Deinococcus aerius: one gene and its partner. The protein of the gene in region 1 binds, or shares a complex with, the protein of each later gene. Links are inferred from orthologs where the notes say so. Each region holds a gene or a part of one and is shown on either strand. Other genes may lie near its edges.

What was found.
Region 2: the proteins of aceF (region 1) and DAERI_RS09320 are in contact, whole or in part, in a crystal structure (PDB 1W85), measured with the Geobacillus stearothermophilus proteins. The link is inferred for Deinococcus aerius from one-to-one orthologs. Residues at the interface, in WP_033016211.1 of Geobacillus stearothermophilus: Val129, Ile130, Ala131, Met132, Pro133, Arg136, Lys137, Arg157; in WP_033016213.1 of Geobacillus stearothermophilus: Ile282, Leu283, Ser284, Leu285, Glu286, Phe325.

The regions. Positions count from the first base shown.
Region 1 is NZ_BFAG01000011.1:166,420-174,771, reverse strand. What follows is about bases 2,879-5,832. They hold aceF (dihydrolipoyllysine-residue acetyltransferase), read right to left. Parts: upstream 5,289-5,832; coding sequence 3,468-5,288; downstream 2,879-3,467. Other genes in these bases: aceE (pyruvate dehydrogenase (acetyl-transferring), homodimeric type), read right to left, coding at 5,379-5,832; DAERI_RS15400 (hypothetical protein), read left to right, coding at 2,879-3,389. In the rest of the region: DAERI_RS15415 (acetyl-CoA C-acetyltransferase), read left to right, coding at 77-1,249; DAERI_RS15410 (helix-turn-helix transcriptional regulator), read left to right, coding at 1,253-2,083; DAERI_RS15405 (ankyrin repeat domain-containing protein), read left to right, coding at 2,092-2,814; more of DAERI_RS15400, read left to right, coding at 2,811-2,878; more of aceE, read right to left, coding at 5,833-8,087; DAERI_RS15385 (LysR family transcriptional regulator), read left to right, coding at 8,224-8,352. UniProt on the Bacillus subtilis protein: The pyruvate dehydrogenase complex catalyzes the overall conversion of pyruvate to acetyl-CoA and CO(2).
Region 2 is NZ_BFAG01000005.1:228,525-236,892, forward strand. Bases 2,188-5,157 are described here. They hold DAERI_RS09320 (alpha-ketoacid dehydrogenase subunit beta), read right to left. Parts: upstream 4,190-5,157; coding sequence 3,185-4,189; downstream 2,188-3,184. Other genes in these bases: DAERI_RS09315 (tetratricopeptide repeat protein), read right to left, coding at 2,188-3,069; pdhA (pyruvate dehydrogenase (acetyl-transferring) E1 component subunit alpha), read right to left, coding at 4,350-5,157. Also shown: DAERI_RS09305 (membrane protein insertase YidC), read left to right, coding at 1-725; DAERI_RS09310 (prenyltransferase/squalene oxidase repeat-containing protein), read right to left, coding at 798-1,751; more of DAERI_RS09315, read right to left, coding at 1,849-2,187; more of pdhA, read right to left, coding at 5,158-5,459; DAERI_RS09330 (hypothetical protein), read left to right, coding at 5,782-6,279; DAERI_RS09335 (RluA family pseudouridine synthase), read right to left, coding at 6,439-7,212; DAERI_RS09340 (NADPH-dependent FMN reductase), read right to left, coding at 7,209-7,787; DAERI_RS09345 (endonuclease MutS2), read left to right, coding at 7,910-8,368. UniProt on the Bacillus subtilis protein: The pyruvate dehydrogenase complex catalyzes the overall conversion of pyruvate to acetyl-CoA and CO(2).

The DNA of each region.
Region 1 (8,352 bases):
AGGGTACCGGGCCACCGCGTTCCGGGGACGGGGACAGGCAGCGGGTGCCGTCCCACCCACGCGTTAGATTGCGGGCATGGAAACTCTGGTCATCACGGCGGCGCGGCGCACGCCGATTGGAACCTTCATGGGCTCTCTCGCCGAGGTCAGTTCCGCCGATCTGGGGGTAACAGTGGCGAAAGCGGTCCTCGACGGGGTGAATGCTGAGGAGGTTGCGGACGTGATTGTCGGGAACGTCCTTCAGGCGGGGCAGGGCATGAACGTGGCGCGGCAAATCGCCATCAAATCCGGCCTGCCCCAACACGTCCCCGGGCAGACGGTGAACCGGGTGTGCGGCTCGGGCCTTCAGGCCGTCGTCAGCGCGGTGCAGGGCCTGCGGGCGGGGGACGGGAAGCTGTACCTGGCGGGGGGCACCGAGAGCATGAGCCGGGCACCCTACCTGCTCCCCCGCGCCCGGCAGGGCTACCGCCTGGGCCACGCGCAGGCGCTCGACTCCATCCTGTCGGATGGCCTGACGGACGTGTTCCACGACGTTCACATGGGGATCACCGCCGAGAACATCGCCGAGCAGTGGAACCTGTCGCGGGAGGAGCAGGACGCCTTCGCGGTGGAGAGCCAGCGCCGGGCGGCGGCGGCCATCGACTCCGGCGCCTTCGTGGACGAGGTCGTGCCCGTGGAGGTGCCGGGCAAGAAGGGACCGACCCTCTTCGAGCGGGACGAGCACGTGCGGCCCGGGACGACCCCGGAAGCCCTGGCGAAACTCAAGCCCGCCTTCAAGAAGGAGGGCACCGTGACCGCCGGGAACGCGAGCGGCCTGAACGACGGCGCGGCGATGCTGGCCGTCAGCACCGAGGAATACGCCAGGGCGAACGGCCTCCCCATCCTGGCCGAGATCACGAGTTACGCGGCCATCGGGGTGGACCCGCGCATCATGGGGATCGGCCCGGCAAAGGCCGTTCCGGTCGCGCTGGAGCGGGCCGGGATGAAGGTAGCGGACGTGGACCTCTTCGAGCTGAACGAGGCCTTTGCTGCCCAGAGCCTCGCCGTGGTGCGGGACCTGGGGGTGGACCCCGCGCAGGTCAACGTGACGGGCGGGGCGATTGCGCTGGGTCACCCCATCGGCGCGAGCGGCGCCCGCGTCCTCGTCACGCTGGTCCACGCCCTGCGGAGAAGCGGCAAGGAGACGGGGGTTGCCAGCCTGTGCATCGGGGGCGGCATGGGCATCGCCATGGTCATTCGCGCCCGGTAGGTCATGACGGCGCCGCTCGCCCGCCTGCTGAACGAGGAATCGTTCGGGTACGCGGGCGAGTCGGCGTTCGGGGCACTGTCGCTGAAGACGATGCGCGGCACGGCCCATTACTGGACGGGCCAGGCCCGGCACCGCGTCGGCGGCGAGCGAGCGCTGCTCCTGAATGAAGGCACCTCCTACCGGGTGGAAGTCGAGCCCGGCACGCGGTCCTTCTGCATTTTCCTGAACCCGGGCGTCCTGACCCTCGCCCCGCTGGCCGAGGACGCGGGGGCTCACCTGCGCTTTCTGGAACGGACGCTGACCCCGCCGCCTCCCATTTGGGCGCTGCTGGGGACGCTGCGGACCCGGCACGAGGCCCGCACGCTGGACCCCCTCGCGCTCGACACCCTGGCCCTGCGGCTGCTCGACCTGCTGGTGGGCGAGGACCGGGAGGCGTGGCGGGCGGCGGACGGGCTTCCAGCCCTTTCCCCCGCGAGGCGGGCCGAACTCGCGCGGCGGCTCTTCCGGGCGCGGGATACGCTCGACGCCCTCGCCCTCGGCCCGGTGGGGCTGGGGGACGCGGCGCGGGCGAGCGGCCTGAGCCCGGCCCACCTGGCCCGCGGCTACGCCCGGCTCTTCGGGGAGACGCCCCTCACCACCGTCACCCGCCGCCGCATGGCCGAGGCGCGCCGGTTGCTGGAAGAGGAGGGCCTGGGCCTACCCGTGGCGGAAGTCACCTGGCGGGTCGGCTACGCGAGCGTGACGACCTTCACGGCGGCCTACGCCCGCTGGCACGGCCAAACCCCGGGCTGGGCGCGCAGGATCGGAGAAGTCGGGGACGGACGGCGCCACTAGGATGGGGCATGACCAACGACGCCCCCAACGATCTTTTCGCCGCTATTCACGCGAACAACCTGGAGGGCGTGCGCCTCCTGATCTCGGCCCAGCCGGGATTGCTGGGGGCCGTCAGCCCCACGGGCCTCTCCCCGGTCCTGTTCGCCACGTACTACGGGCGCCCGGAGATCATGCGTTTCCTGATCGGGGCGGGAGCGCCGCTCAGCGTGTTCGGGGCCGCAGCCACGGGGGAACTCACGCCCCTGCTGGCTCACCTGAACGCGCAGCCCGACCTCGTGAACGCCACCAGCCCGGACGGGTTCAGCCCGCTGGGCCTGGCCGCCTTCTTCGGGCGGGAGGAGGTCGCCGCCGAACTCCTCGCCCGCGGGGCCGACGTGAACCGGCCCAGCACGAACGCCATGCAGGTCCAACCCCTCCACTCCGCCGCTGCGGGCAACCACACGGCCCTGGCCCTGCGGCTGCTGGCGGCGGGGGCGGACGTGAACGCGGCCCAGCACGGCGGCTTCACCCCGCTAATGAGCGCGGCGCAGAACGGGAACGGGGCGCTGGTGGAGGCGCTGCTCTCGGCGGGGGCGGACCCGGCGGCGACCACCGGGGACGGGCGGGCCGCGGCGGACCTCGCCCGGGAGGAGGGCCACGCGGCCGTGCTGGCGATTCTGAGCGGGACGACCCATGACGCTGAAGGAACCCGGAATGCGCCGCCCTCCCCCACGCGGGAGACTGGAGCATGAACGACTCTCGCAATGATCGAGACGGCCGCCCCGACAACGCGCCTGCGGACGGGACACAGATCAACGAGCTGACACGCACGCCCGACTACAAGACGGGCTACCAGATGCCCGACCCCAAGGACGTTCACGAGGAACACTACACGACCACGCACGCGGAAGACCGCACGGGGAGCGCCGACCAGGGCAAGTATGAGTCGGTCCAGGCGCAGGACCCCCGGGAGGTCACCGGCCAGTTCGACCGTCTCGCCACCCGCGACCCGGCGGCGATGGAGCACGCCGCCCAGACCCCCGAGTTCGCGGGCGCCGAGACGGTGGCGGGCATCGGCGTGCAGGACACCACGCTCGGCAGCGGCATCACCGTGGCGGGCGGGCTGGGGACCGAGAGCACCAGCCTGGCGGCGGGCGAGGCAGGGGTGGGCCTGCGCCCCGGAGTGGACCAGAACCCCGGCTACGTCCCCCCCAGCGAGAAGGTCACCCCCCACGTCAGCGAGCAACCCGGCGACCTGCCCCCCGGCACTCGCCCCGAACTTAAAAACGAGGTCTCGGGCGAGGCCGACAACCACGACCGGCTGTAGACAATCCAGACGCACGAGAGCCCCCACCGCGAAAGTGGGGGCTTTTGCTTGTTCCTTCTGACGCCCGAATGCTGACCGCTAGAGGCTAATCAGGAACGGGTCCTCCAGCGCCTCGCAGATATAGCGCAGGAAGCGGGCGGCGTCCGCCCCGTCGATCAGGCGGTGGTCATAGGTCAGGCTGAGGGGCAGCATGTTGCGCGGCTCGAAGCTCCCGGTCTCCTTGTTCCAGACGGGCTCGAAGCCGCCGCGCGAGACGCCCAGGATGGCGACCTCCGGCGCGTTCACGATGGGCGTGAAGCCGTACCCGCCGATCCCGCCGAGGTTGGAGATGGTGAAGGTCGCTCCCTGCATCTCGTCGGGCTTGAGCTTGCGCTCGCGGGCCTTGCCCGCCAGCTCGTTCAGCTCCAGCACGATCTCGGTGATGCTCTTGCGGTCGGCGTCCTTGAGAACCGGGACGAGGAGGCCCTGCGGCGTATCGACCGCCACGCCGAGGTTCACGTAGTCCTTGTAGACCACCTGCTGCGCCTCCAGGTCGAGGCTGGCGCCGAACTTGGGGTACTTCCGCAGGGCGTTCGCCACGACCTTCATCAGGATGTGGGTCATGGTGAGCTTGCCGCCCGCCTTCTCGACCCGGGCGCCGAACTGGCGGCGCGTCTCCTCCATGCGGGTCACGTCCGCCTTGTCGAAATGCGTGACCATCGGGATGGTCGTCCACGACTGGGTCATGGAGCGCACGGTCGCCTTGCGGATGCCGCTCATGTCCTCACGGCGCACCGTGCCCCACCGCTCGAAGTTGGGGAGGGGCGCGGCGGCGGGAGCCGGGGTCGGGGCGGGGGCCGCAGCGGGGGCGGGTTGAGCTGCCGGAGCCTGCACGCTCGGCGTCCCCGCCGTCCGGCGCACGTCCTCCTCGCTGATGCGCCCGGCGATGCCGGTCCCGTGAACGTCGTGGATGTCCACGTGCAGCTCGCGGGCCAGGCGGCGCACGCTGGGCGCGGCGGGGATCAGCAGGCGGTTGTCATACGCCTGGGTGTTGTAGGGCCGCTGGGCGCCCGGCGCCTGGGTTGCGGGCTGCGCCTCCTGCGGGGTCAGTTGCGTCTCGCGCGGGGCAGTGGGCCGCCCGGTGGACAGGGTATCCACCGGGAAGTTGTCCCGCGAGGCGGGCGCCTGGGCGGGCTGGGGTTGCGGAGCCGGGGCGGGCTGCGCGCTCGCCGCTGGCTGCTGGCCTCCCCCCAGCGTCAGGATCACGCCGCCGACCTTCACCGTGTCGCCGACCTTCACCGCCACGTCCTGCACGGTGCCGGAGGCGTTCGCCGGGACCTCGACGACCGCCTTGTCCGTCTCGATCTCGATGACGGGCTGGCCCTCTTGAATCGTGTCGCCGGGCCCCACCAGCACCGTCACGACCGTCCCCTGCTCGATGTTGTCCCCCACGTCGGGGAGGGTGACCTGGGCGCCGCCCGCCGAGGGACCCGTCCGGGCAGGCGCCGCGCCGCTTCCATCCGAGGTCCCCGCCTGCACCTTCTGCGCCTCGACCTGGGCCTGGGCGACCCGGTTGGCCGTATCAGGATCGTCGGCCACAGTTGGGCTGTCGGGCTCGGCGGAGGGCATTCCGGGCGAGGGGGTCTGGGCCTGTCCCCCACTGGCCGTGGCCGCGCCGCCGTCCCCCCCCGCCAACGTCAGAATGGTGCCGCCCACCGGCACGGTGTCGCCCACGTTCACGCTCACGGCCTCGACCGTGCCGCCCTGGGTAGCGGGCACCTCGACCACGGCCTTGTCCGTCTCGATCTCGATGATGGGCTGGCCCTCGGTCACGCTGTCGCCGGGCCCCACGAGCACCGTCACGACCGTGCCCTGCTCGATATTGTCGCCCACGTCGGGCAGTTTCAGTTCCGTCGCCATGTTGGACGCTCCTTGGATTGTGAATGAGGGGCCGCCAGCTCTCAGTTCCCAGCATAGGCCGCTGACCGCTGAAAGCTGACGGCTCAACGCTTAACGCAGGACCGGCGCTTCCCGCTCGGGGTCGATCCCGAGCTCGGCGATGGCCTTTGCCACCACGTCCCCCTTCACCTTCCCGTCGCGCTGGAGGGCGTACAGGGTCGCCAGGGTCACGTGCCGCGCGTCCACCTCGAAGAAGTCGCGCAGTTCCTCGCGGGCCTCCGAGCGGCCCCAGCCGTCGGTGCCCAGCGTCCACAGCTTGCGGTCGAGGTGCCCGTTCAGGCCGTCGGCGCCGAGCTTCACGTAGTCGCTGACCGAGATCAGCACGCCGGGCGCGTTCTCCTGGCTGAGCTGCGAGGCGACGTAGGAAACCTTCGGCTCCTCCGTGGGATGGAGCATGTTGTGGCGCTGGGTCAGCAGGGCGTCCTGGTGGAGTTCCTTGTAGCTCGTGACCGACCACACGTCCGCCGCCACGCCGTAGCCCTCCAGCATCTTCACGGCATCGAGCGCCGCGCCCATCGCCGGGCCGCTGGCGAGAATCTGCGCGCGCAGCCCCGCTTTCGTGTTCTCGCTCGCCTGGAAGCGGTACAGGCCCTTGATGATCCCCTCCCGAATCTGGGCGTGGTCGCCGGGCATGGCGGGCTGGACCTCGTTCTCGTTGTCGATGGTGACGTAGTAGAACTCGTCGATGTCGTCCACGTACATCCGCTGGATGCCGTGCTCGACGATCACCGCGAGTTCGTAGGCGAAGGCGGGGTCATACACCCGCAGGGTGGGCACCACGTAGGCTTGCAGGAGCGAGTTGCCGTCCTGGTGCTGCAACCCCTCGCCCGCCAGCGTCGTGCGGCCCGCCGTGGCCCCGAAGAGGAAGCCGCGCGCCCGCTGGTCGCCCGCCGCCCACACGAGGTCGCCGATGCGCTGCATCCCGAACATGGAGTAGAAGACGTAGAAGGGGATGGTGGGCACGCCGTGGTTCGCGTAGCTCGTCGCGGCGGCGATCCAGGAGGCCATCGCGCCGTCTTCCGTGATGCCCTCTTCGAGCATCTGGCCGTCGGTGCTCTCCTTGTAGGCCATCAGCGACCCGAAATCGACGGGCTGGTACGTCTGCCCGCGCGGCGAGTAGATGCCGATGCGCGGCACGAGCGCGTCCATGCCGAAGGTACGGGCCTCGTCGGGCACGATGGGGACGATCAGCTTGCCGATCTCCTTGTCGCGCAGCAGCTTGCTCATGATCTGCACGGCAGCCATGGTGGTGCTCACCGCGCGGCCCTTGCTGCCCGCCGCGAACTCCTCGTAGAACTCGCCAGCAGGAACGGTCGGGCGCGGGTAGTCCACGATGCGCTCGGGCACGAAGCCGCCGAGCGCCTGGCGCCGTTCGAGCATGTACTTCACTTCGGGCGAGTCGGGGCCGGGGTGGTAGAAGTCGAGGTGCTCGACCTGCTCGTCGGTGAGCGGCAGTTCCAATAGATCGCGCAGGTTCTTCAGCGCCCCGAACTCCAGCTTCTTGACCTGGTGGGCCACGTTGCGGGCCTGCGCCGTCTCGCCCAGGCCATAACCCTTTACCGTGCGGGCGATGATCACGGTCGGGCTGCCCGTGTGCTTCACCGCCGATTCGTAGGCCGCGTAGACCTTGTGGACGTCGTGCCCACCCCGGTTGAGGAGTTCGAGGTCGGCGTCCGTCCAGCCCTCGATGAGCTTCTGGAGTTCGGGCGTGTTGAAGAACTTCTCGCGCAGCTCCTTGCCGCCGAAGGCCGCGTACCGCTGCGACTCGCCGTCCACGAGCTGCTCGAAGCGTTTGACGATGGCCCCGTTGTAGTCGCGGGACAGCAGTTCGTCCCATTTCGAGTCCCACACGACCTTGATGACGTTCCAGCCCGCCCCCCGGAACAGCGCCTCGAACTCCTGGATGACCTTGGAGTTCGCGCGCACCGGGCCGTCCAGCCGCTGAAGGTTGGCGTTCAGGACGAACACGATGTTGTCGAGGTTCTCGTAGGCGGCGAAGCGCAGGGCGCCGATGCTCTGCGGCTCGTCCATCTCGCCGTCACCCAGGAAGGCCCAGACCTTGGCATTGCCCCCCGGCTTGAGGCCCCGGTTTTCGAGGTACTTGATGAAGCGCGCCTGATAGATCGCCTGGATAGGCCCCAGACCCATGGAGACGGTCGGGAACTCCCAGTAGTGCGGCATCAGCCAGGGGTGGGGGTAGCTGCTCAGGCCGGGGCCGTCGGGGCTCAGCTCGCGCCGGAAGTTGTTGAGCTGCGCCTCCGTGAAGCGGCCCTCCAGGAAGGAGCGCGCATAGATACCCGGGCTCGCGTGCCCCTGGAAGAAGATCAGGTCGCGGTCCACCCCCGCCCCGTGCCCCCGGAAGAAGTGGTTGAAGCCCACCTCGTACAGCTCGGCACTGCTCGCGTAGGTGGCGAGGTGCCCGCCGATGCCGTCACTCTTCTTGTTCGCCTTGACGACCATCGCCACGGCGTTCCAGCGGATCGCGTTGCGGATCTTGCGCTCCAGCTCCAGGTTGCCCGGGTACTCGGGCTGCTGGTCCACGTCGATGGTGTTGATGTACGGCGTGTTCTGCTTGAAGAGGATGGGCGCCCCGTGGAAGTAGGCGTAGTGGTCGAGTTCCTCCAACAGTTGTGCGGCGCGGTCGTCCCCGGCATTCGCCAGCACGTAGGCGAGCGAGTCGAGCCACTCCTGCGTCTCCACGGCGTTGAGTTTCTCCCGGTCCTGCGGCGGCAGTTCGGCACGCGGGGGCAGTTTGGTCATGGTTAGTAGTCTATGCCGTGCCATTCACCGCTTCCAACAGGGCAAAATGAGCGCATTCACCACGCCGAATGGTAGGTTAAGCTTGTGGCGGGTTGGGGGAGCCTAGCTGCCGGGCTCCCTCCCCGAAAGGCCCAGCATGGAACTTCGCCACCTCCGTCATTTCGTCGCCCTCGCCGAGGAGGAACACTTCGGGCGGGCCGCCGAGCGCGTGTTCGTGGTGCAGCAGGCGCTGTCCAACTCCATTCGCAACCTGGAGGACGAGGTG
Region 2 (8,368 bases), on another replicon or contig:
CCGGCCTATTCAAGCCGAACTTCTTCGGAAGCATCAGCCTGTACATCGTCAAGCTGATGGAGGGGCTGTACAAGCTGGTCGGCAACTGGGGCCTGGTGATCGTGCTGCTGACCATCCTCCTGAGGCTCATCATGTGGCCGCTGATGCAGGCGCAGGGCCGCACGACGGCGCGGATGCAGGTCATGCAGCCCAAGATCAAGGAAATTCAGGAGAAGTACAAGGAGCGCAAGGACCCGGACTCGCAGCGGGCCATGCAGCAGGAGATGCAGCAGCTCTACCGCGACTACAACTTCAACCCGGCGGGGTGCTTCTCCACCTTCCTGCCCTTCCCGGTGCTGATCGCGCTGTGGTCCACCATCCGCAACTTCGAGTTCGACTCGGGCTTCCTGTGGCTGCCGGACCTCGCCATCCCCGACCCCTTCTACATCCTGGCGCTCGTCTACCTGATCGTGAACATCGGGCAGCTCTACGTGATGACGCGCAAGAGCCCGGACATGTTCCGGCAGCAGGCCTTTATCTACATCATCTTCCTGTACTTCGCGCTGACCTTCCCGGCGGGCGTAACGGTCTACATCATCCTCTCGACCCTGATCGGCATCGGCCAGCAGATCCTGATCAACCGCCAGGTCGAGCGCGAGACGGCGAGCATCGGCCAGACGGTGCAGAAGGCCCCGGTGCGGGCGACCGCCAAGCCCGCCAAGACCATCGAGGCGCCGAAAAAGTAAGAGGCTATGGATGGGCCGCCCTGCCGGAAGGTGGGGCGGTTTTTTTGGGCGCTGGTGTGGATGGGGTTTTTCCTACACCCCCTCCAGCCTCCCCCACGCCCGCAGCGTGAGCAGGGCCTCCAGCGTCCGCACGCTGCGCCATTCCCGCTCGGCCTGCGGCCAGACCTCGGGGAACTGGCCGCCCCAGGACCAGTTGGGTGCCCACGAGCCGTCCCCTGATTGCGAGGTGAGCAGGTGCGTGAGGGCCGCCGCCAGGGGTTCCTCCAGCGGGCGGGCCAGGGGAGAGGCGGGGGTGGGCGCCATCGCCAGGGGGTTGATGCCGTAGGCGGCGAAGTCCTGCGGGGTGCGCGACACCCGGGTGGGCAGCACGTCGTCGAGGTAGTCCAGCACGGGCTCCCGGTGCAGGGCCGGGACCTCGGGAGTCTGGGCGAAGACGGCGGCGACGTGGTGGCCGTTCACGTCCCCGGGATCGAGGCCCTCCAGCACGGCGTCGCGCGTCTCGACGATGAGGAGGGACAGCAGCCCCTCGGGCAGCAGGTCCGGCCAGTGCCACAGCAGAGCCACGATCTCGGCGCGGGGATTGACCCGGAAGCCGCCGAAGGTGCGCGCCAGTTCTCCGGGTTCCGTCTGATTCCACCAGGGGGCGTGGGGATGCGCCTCGGCCTCGGGGGGGAGGAAGGGCCAGACGCTCGCTTCCTCCTCCACCTGGAGGTGCGAGCGCAGCCAGGCCACCGCACCCGTCAGCAGGGGCTCGGTGGCCGGAACATCGAGGTCGTGCAGCACCCGCAGCGCCTGCGAGGTCGCCAGCGTGCTGCTCCCCGGGGCGCGGTGGTCCGGCTCCAGCGCCCGCCCGAAGCCGCCGTCCGGGTTCTGGTAGGCCCTCAGCGCGTCCAGCACGTCCCCGGCCCCCCCATCCTCAAAGGCGTGGCGGAAGCGCGCGGCCTCCAGCGGTCGCCCCCGCTCCAGCAGGAAGGCGCGGGCACGGTCGAAGGCCTCCGGCGACAGGCGGGCGGCGGGCAGAGTCATGCGAGGAGGGTAACACTGCGGGGGGGAAGCTCGACAACAGGCGAATCAGCGCGTCAGTGGGAGCGTCCCCCTCGCGGGGAACAGGCGGTTTCGTCCCTCAGAGCCCGTCCAGCGCCGCCCGCGCCGAGGCGTAGCTGGGCCGCAACCGCAGCGCCTCGCGGTAGGCGGTTTTGGCCTCCGCCGCGCGCCCGAGCTCGGCCAGCGCGCGGCCCCGCCAGTAGAGGGCCTCCTCGTGGGCGGGGGCGTCGCGCAGCACAGCGCGTGTCAGGCGCAGCACGTCCGCGTAGCGACCGGTGCGGGTGTACGCCTCCAGCGGCCCGAAGGAATACCACAGCGTCCGCCACGGCAGGCCGCCCACCACCCGCGCCGGGCGGGTCGGGTCGAGGGTGGGGTCGGGTTTGGCCGCGAACGCCTGGTCAAAGGCCCGCGCCGCGCCCCCCGCGTCCCCCAGGGCGAGTTTCGCATTCCCCACGTTCAGCCAGCCCACCGCGTCGTTCCGCCGCCCCGCCTCGGCCAGCGCGACCCGCAGCGCCTCGCGTTGCCCCGCCACCTTGTCGGCGCGGAAGCCCAGCAGCTCACGCACCTCCGCCTGCCGCTCGGGGGGCGAGACGACCAGGAACGTCCGCCCGAACGAGCGCCACAGCTCGTCGAACTGACCGTAAGGCAGCTTCAGCGGTCCCAGGTACGAGTCCAGCGCCCGGAAATGCTGCGCCGCGTCGTCGTATCCCGTCAGCAGGCGGTAGTGGCCCATCCCGCCGCTGTCGTGGGTGATGAACCACGTCTCCACGATGACCGGGAAGCCCGCCGCGAGCAGCCGCTTGAGCATCGGGCGGTCCCCGTTCGTGGCGAGGTGAACGTTCATCCCCTGCGACCGCGCAAAGGCGGCCAGTTCCTCCGGCGACACGTTCACGTCCCCCCGGTTGGCCTTGAGCCGGGGCGCGATGTCGTACTGGTCGAGCTTGCCGCCCCAGCGGCTCAGCGCCATGCCCACCGTCACCGGCCCGCAATTGTTCAGCCGCTGGTACTCGTGCCGGATGCCGGGGATGCTGGCCGAGGCGGGCAGGACGGGGGCCGGAGCGGGTGCCTGAGGTTCGGGGCTGGGCTCGGGGGAAGAAGCGGGCGTCTCCTCCGCGGGGGTCGCGGCTGGTTCGGGGGCAGGCTCCGCTGCCGGGATAAAAGGCGTCTCCGGCTGAACCGACGCCGCGGCCACCGGAGCCACGTCCTGCCCCCGCGTTTCCGGCTTCTGGAGGCGGGCCACGCCGAACACAGCCGTCCCGGCGAGCAGGGCAGAGGTCAGCAGCAGGGCAGGAAGGCGCATCACCTCCCATCCTCACCGGCCTTCATGATTCGGCGCTGAGGTGAAAAAGTGCGTTGGCGTGCAGTTGGAGGAAGGTGCAGGAGGGGGTGAAAAGCCCGCTGGCCTTCCCACCTCCTCAGTACGCCATGACCTGCCGGATTGCCTTCGCCACCCGCACCGGGTTGGGGCGGTACACGTCCTCGATGGAGGTGAAGGGCGGGTACGGCGCGTCGAAGCCCGTCACCCGCACGATGGGCGCGCGCAGGAACTCGATGGCCTCCTCCGCGATGGTCGCGCTGATTTCACTGTGGAAGCCGCCCGTCCGCGGCGCCTCGGTCACGATGACGACCCGGCCCGTCTTCTGGACCGAGGCGAGGATGGTGTCCGTGTCCAGCGGCACGAGTGTTCGCAGGTCGATCACCTCGACGCCGATTCCGTGCGCCCTCGCGGCCTCGGCGGCCTTCTGCGCGACCTCGACCATGCCGCCGTAGCAGATCACGGTCACGTCGTCGCCTTCCGTCACCACGCGCGCCTGCCCCAGCGGAATCGTGTAGTACCCGTCCGGCACCTCCTCCTTCACCGAGCGGTAGAGCTTGATCGCCTCGAAGAAGAAGACCGGGTCGGGGTCCTCGATGGCGGCGAGGAGCAGGCCCTTGGCGTCGGCAGGGGTGCTGGGGATCACGACCTTGACGCCGGGGGTGTGCGCCAGGATCGCCTCGGGCGAGTCCGCGTGCTGCTCGGGCGTGTGAACGCCGCCGCCGTAGGGCGCGCGAATCACCATCGGCAGGTGGTAGCGGCTGCGGGTGCGGTGGCGGTAACGGCCCAGGTGCGAGAGGACCTGGTCGAGCGCCGGGTACAGGAAGCCCGCGAACTGGATTTCCGCGACGGGCTTCAGCCCCGCCAGCCCCATGCCGATGCCCATACCCACGATCCCGGCCTCGGCGAGCGGGGTGTCGAACACGCGCCCTTGCCCGAAACGGGCTTGCAGGCCGTCTGTCGCCCGGAACACGCCGCCCATCACGCCCACGTCCTCGCCGAAGATGTGAACGTCGGGGTCCCGTTCCAGCGCGAGCGCGAGGGCGTCGTTGATGGCGGCGACCATCGTGAGGGTGCGGGTCTTGGTGGGAGGGGTGGCGGTCATGCGGGAACCTCGGGGGACGGGGAGTGGGCAGTGGTGAGTGGGCAGTGGGTCGGCTGCCAGACACGGGAAGGTCGTGGCGGGCAGGGCGAGCGGCGAGGTCGCGGGCGGGAGCTTTTTCCACTCACCACTTCCCACTGCCCACTTCCGGGCGCAGCCCCCCTCACGCCCCCTCCTCCGCCAGAAGCTGCGCGCGCTGGCGCCTGAGCCCCGGGGTGGGTTCGGCAAACACGTGGTCCACGATCTCGGCGGGAGTGGGCTCGGGGAAGGCGTCGGCCACCGCGAGGGCCGCCTCGAACTCCGCCTCAATCTCACGGGTGAGCGCCGCGTCCGCCTCTTCCGTCAGGTGCCCCTCGGCGAGCAGGTGGGCACGCAGGCGGGTCACCGGGTCCTTGGCGTCCCAGCCCTCGTTGTCAGCGTCGGTCCGGTAGCGGCTGGGATCGTCGGCCAGGGTGTGGGGCTTGATGCGGTAGGTCACGGTCTCGATGAGCGTCGGCCCCTCGCCGTTCCGGGCCCGGCGCACGGCCTCGCTCGTGACGTGGTAGGTCGCCAGCACGTCGTTGCCGTCCACCCGCACGCCGGGGATGCCGTAGCCGTCCGCCCGCCGGGAGAGGTTCGTCGCCCGCGTCTGGGTGCGGGTGGGCACACTGATCGCCCAGCCGTTGTTCTGGAGGATGAACACGCAGGGGGCGTCCAGCGCGCCCGCGAAGTTCAGCGCCTCGTGGAAGTCGCCCTCACTGCTGCCCCCGTCGCCGATGTAGGCCATCGCCACGTTCGCTGTCCCCCGTCGCCGCTCGGCCAGGGCCGCCCCGACCGCGTGCGGGTACTGGGTGGCGATGGGGATGTAGAAGGGCAGGATCTTGAGGTCCTGCGGCATCGCCCAGCCGTGCGGGCTGGTGCGCCAGTACGCCAGGGTCTGCGGGATGGGCAGGCCGTAGGTCAGCGCGGCGCCCGTGTCGCGGTAGGTGGGAAACAGCCAGTCGTCGTGGGTCAGCGCGGCGGCGGTGCCGACCTGGCTGGCCTCCATCCCGCCGTAGGGGGGAAACACACCCATGCGGCCGGTGCGGTACAGCACCCACGCCCGCTCGTCGAAGTGGCGGACGCGGCGCATCTGGCGGTACAGGTGCAGCCGGGTGGGCACGTCGGGAAGGGCCCCGGGCCGGGTCACGCTGCCGTCGGGCGCGAGGGTCTGGACCAGGTCGCCCTGCGCGTCCTCGTAGGCGGCGGCCCCGGCGGTCAGGGGGTCAGGTGGGGTGGTCTGGGGCTGGGACATTCGGGGAGCCTCCACAGTCGTGGGAAAGAGGGCAGCGCGGGGCAGGCAAAGGGGCGGAGGTCGCGCGTAAAGAGAACCTCGCTGGCCTCCGTTCCGGCCTCCACTATGGGGCGCGGCGCTGGTTGAGCAGCCGGGCTGGCCCGGTCCCGCGGGGGGGAACCGGAGCAGGGGAGACGCGGGGGGGCATCGGCATAGGGGGTGCGGGGAGGGTAGCCCGGCCAGACGGTCGGCGGCCACCCGAAAGGGAGGATGGACCCAGGGTAGCAGGCCCGGCGCGGCTTTGCGCCCACGCGCGGTCCGGGGGGCGGGTACACTGCCTGCCATGAGACGCGCTCTGCTCACGCTCACGGCCCTGACGACCCTTTCCGGCACGGCGGGCGCCGACCATCAGCAGGGCAACCTCCGCACCCTCACCGCCGCCGACCTGTGCCCGCCCATCTCGTACGTGTATGTGGACGACGAGGAGCAGGAGGACCTGGCCGTCGAGGTCGACGAGCAGCTCGCCCGCTACGCCACCCTCTACGCCATTCCCTACGGCGATCCCAAGACCTGCACCGTGGCCCAGGTGTTCACCATCGACGCCTTCGAGGGCCGCGACGGGCGTTACCTGTACGCCGTGGACCTGGACATCGAACTGGTGAAAGACGCCCAGGTGACCCTCGGCACGCGCCGCCTGACCGCCAGCCACCTGCAACTGTGGTCCACCTCCGGCTACGGCAGCGTGCCCGACGCCGACGCCCTGGCCGAGATGGCGACCACCAGCGCCCGCGACTACTACGAGGAATTCGCCCTCGACTGGAAGGCGACGCACCCGAAGTAGCCGCATGCGGGAGTTAGGGCATCTGACGAAAGAAGAGTTGTTCCCCTGAGCGAAGGGTCCCTTCCCATGCGGCGGGGATGCTCCGCTCAGCATGACTGTTCTTACGCCAGACGATCTGAAGTTTCTCCCCCTCGCCGTGTAGGGCGACTTGGACGAGCTTCAGGGCGAACTTGAACTGCCCTGATCTGTCTCCAGCCTGTCCCAGAACGCCTGCAAGTCGGGTGCCAGCGGCGCCTCCGCGGCGAACTGGGTTCCGGCCCAGGGAAAGGCGATGCGGGCGGCGTGGAGCGCCTGCCGGGGGAGGAGCAGGCGTGCGGTCAGCTCCGGCGTCTGCCCCGTCTCCATGAAGTCCAGAAAGGCCTGGGGGTCGCGCCCGTAGATCTTGTCGCCCACCATCGGCAGGCCCAGGTGGGCGAGGTGGGCGCGAATCTGGTGCAGCCGCCCCGAGCGCGGGTAGGCCTCGATCAGGGTAAAGCCTGCCCGGCGCTCCACCACCCGGAAATCCGTCACGGCGGGCCGCCCGTTCGGCACGACCGCCTGCCGGATCACGACCCTGTTCGCCCCGCCCAGCCCCAGGTCCCCCAGCGGGGCGTCGAGCGTCAGCTGCTCCCACCCCGGCGAGCCGTGGACGAGGGCGAGGTACGTCTTGCCGACCAGATGTTCCTTGAACAGGGTGAAAAACCGCCGGGCGGCGTCGGGGTCGCGGCTGAGCAGTTGCGTCCCGCTCGTCTCGCGGTCGAGGCGGTGGGGCGGCGCGAGGTCCCGCTCGCCCGTCTCGGCCCGCATGAAGGTCAGCACGTCGGGCACGTCCACCCGTGCCCGCACCGGATGGGTCAGCCACAGCGCGGGCTTGCCCACCACGTAGAAGTCGGGATGCTCGACCAGCACGCGCGGCTTCTCGGTGGGGGGCGGGAGGGGCGCGCGGGCCGTCATACTTCCCAGATCGAGCGGTAGGGCCGGTTCCGCAGCCGCTCGGCAAGGTCCACCCCGCGCTCCACTGTCCGCGTCAGCCGCTCGGCCAGCCACTCGCCCGGCACCCCATCCGCCGCCCACTCCGCCGAGGTCGCGTACACGAAGTGGGGGCTCACCACGCAGCGAAAATCCGTCATCAGCCCGAAGGCGAAGGCCCCGTGACTCAGGTAGCCGTGCGCCAGCCCGCCCGAGACGAGGAAGGTGACCGGCTTGTCGAACCACGCGCCGTGCAGGCCGCGCTCGGGGTCGGTGCTGCCCGTCAGCTCGACCAGATTCTTCGCCCCCGCCCCCAGGCCCCAGTTGTAGACGGGCCCCGCGAGAAAGACGCCGTCCGCCTCCCGAATGGCCGCGTGGTACAGCTCGGCGCTCGGATGCGTGTAGCAGGTGTCATTGTCAAAGGGGGGCAGCGGCGTGTCCCGCAGGTCGAGCAGCGTCACCTCATGCCCGGCTGCCCGGAGTTGCGCCGCCGCCAGCCCCGCCATCCAGCGGCTGCGGCTGACGGGATCGAGGCTGGTCGAGAGGACCGTGAGCTTCACGGGGGGCAGGGTAGCAGGGAGAACCCCGCCTTCCTACAGCCCACACCCCACATCTCACAACCTCCCCTAAGCCAACCGGCGCACGTTTCCCCGCCCGGCCCGTTGTTATCCTCATTTTCGAGATGCCGTTCGCCGCCCGTGCCCTGACCGCCCTGGATTTTCCCCGCATCCGCGACGCCCTCGCCGAGCGCAGTTCCACGTCACTGGGCGCCGAGCGGGCGCGGGCGCTCATGCCCTCAGACGACGGGGGCCGTATCCGGCGCGAACTCGACGAGGTGGAGGACGCCCTCTTCGGGGTGAGCCTTAGCCTCGGCGGCATCCAGGACATCCGCGACCTGTACGGGCGGGCGCAGGAGGGGCGGGTGCTCTCCGGGCAGGAGCTGCTGAACGCCTCCTACTCCCTCGACGGCGCCATGACGGTCAAGCGGGCGATCAACGCCAACTCTCGGGGGCCGCTGCGCGACGTGGCGCTGGGCCTGGGTGACCACAGCGAACTCGTGCGCCGGGTCCTCTCGTCCCTGGACCGCGACGGCGGCGTGCGCGACGACGCCAGCCACCGTCTGCGCGACCTGCGCCGCCGC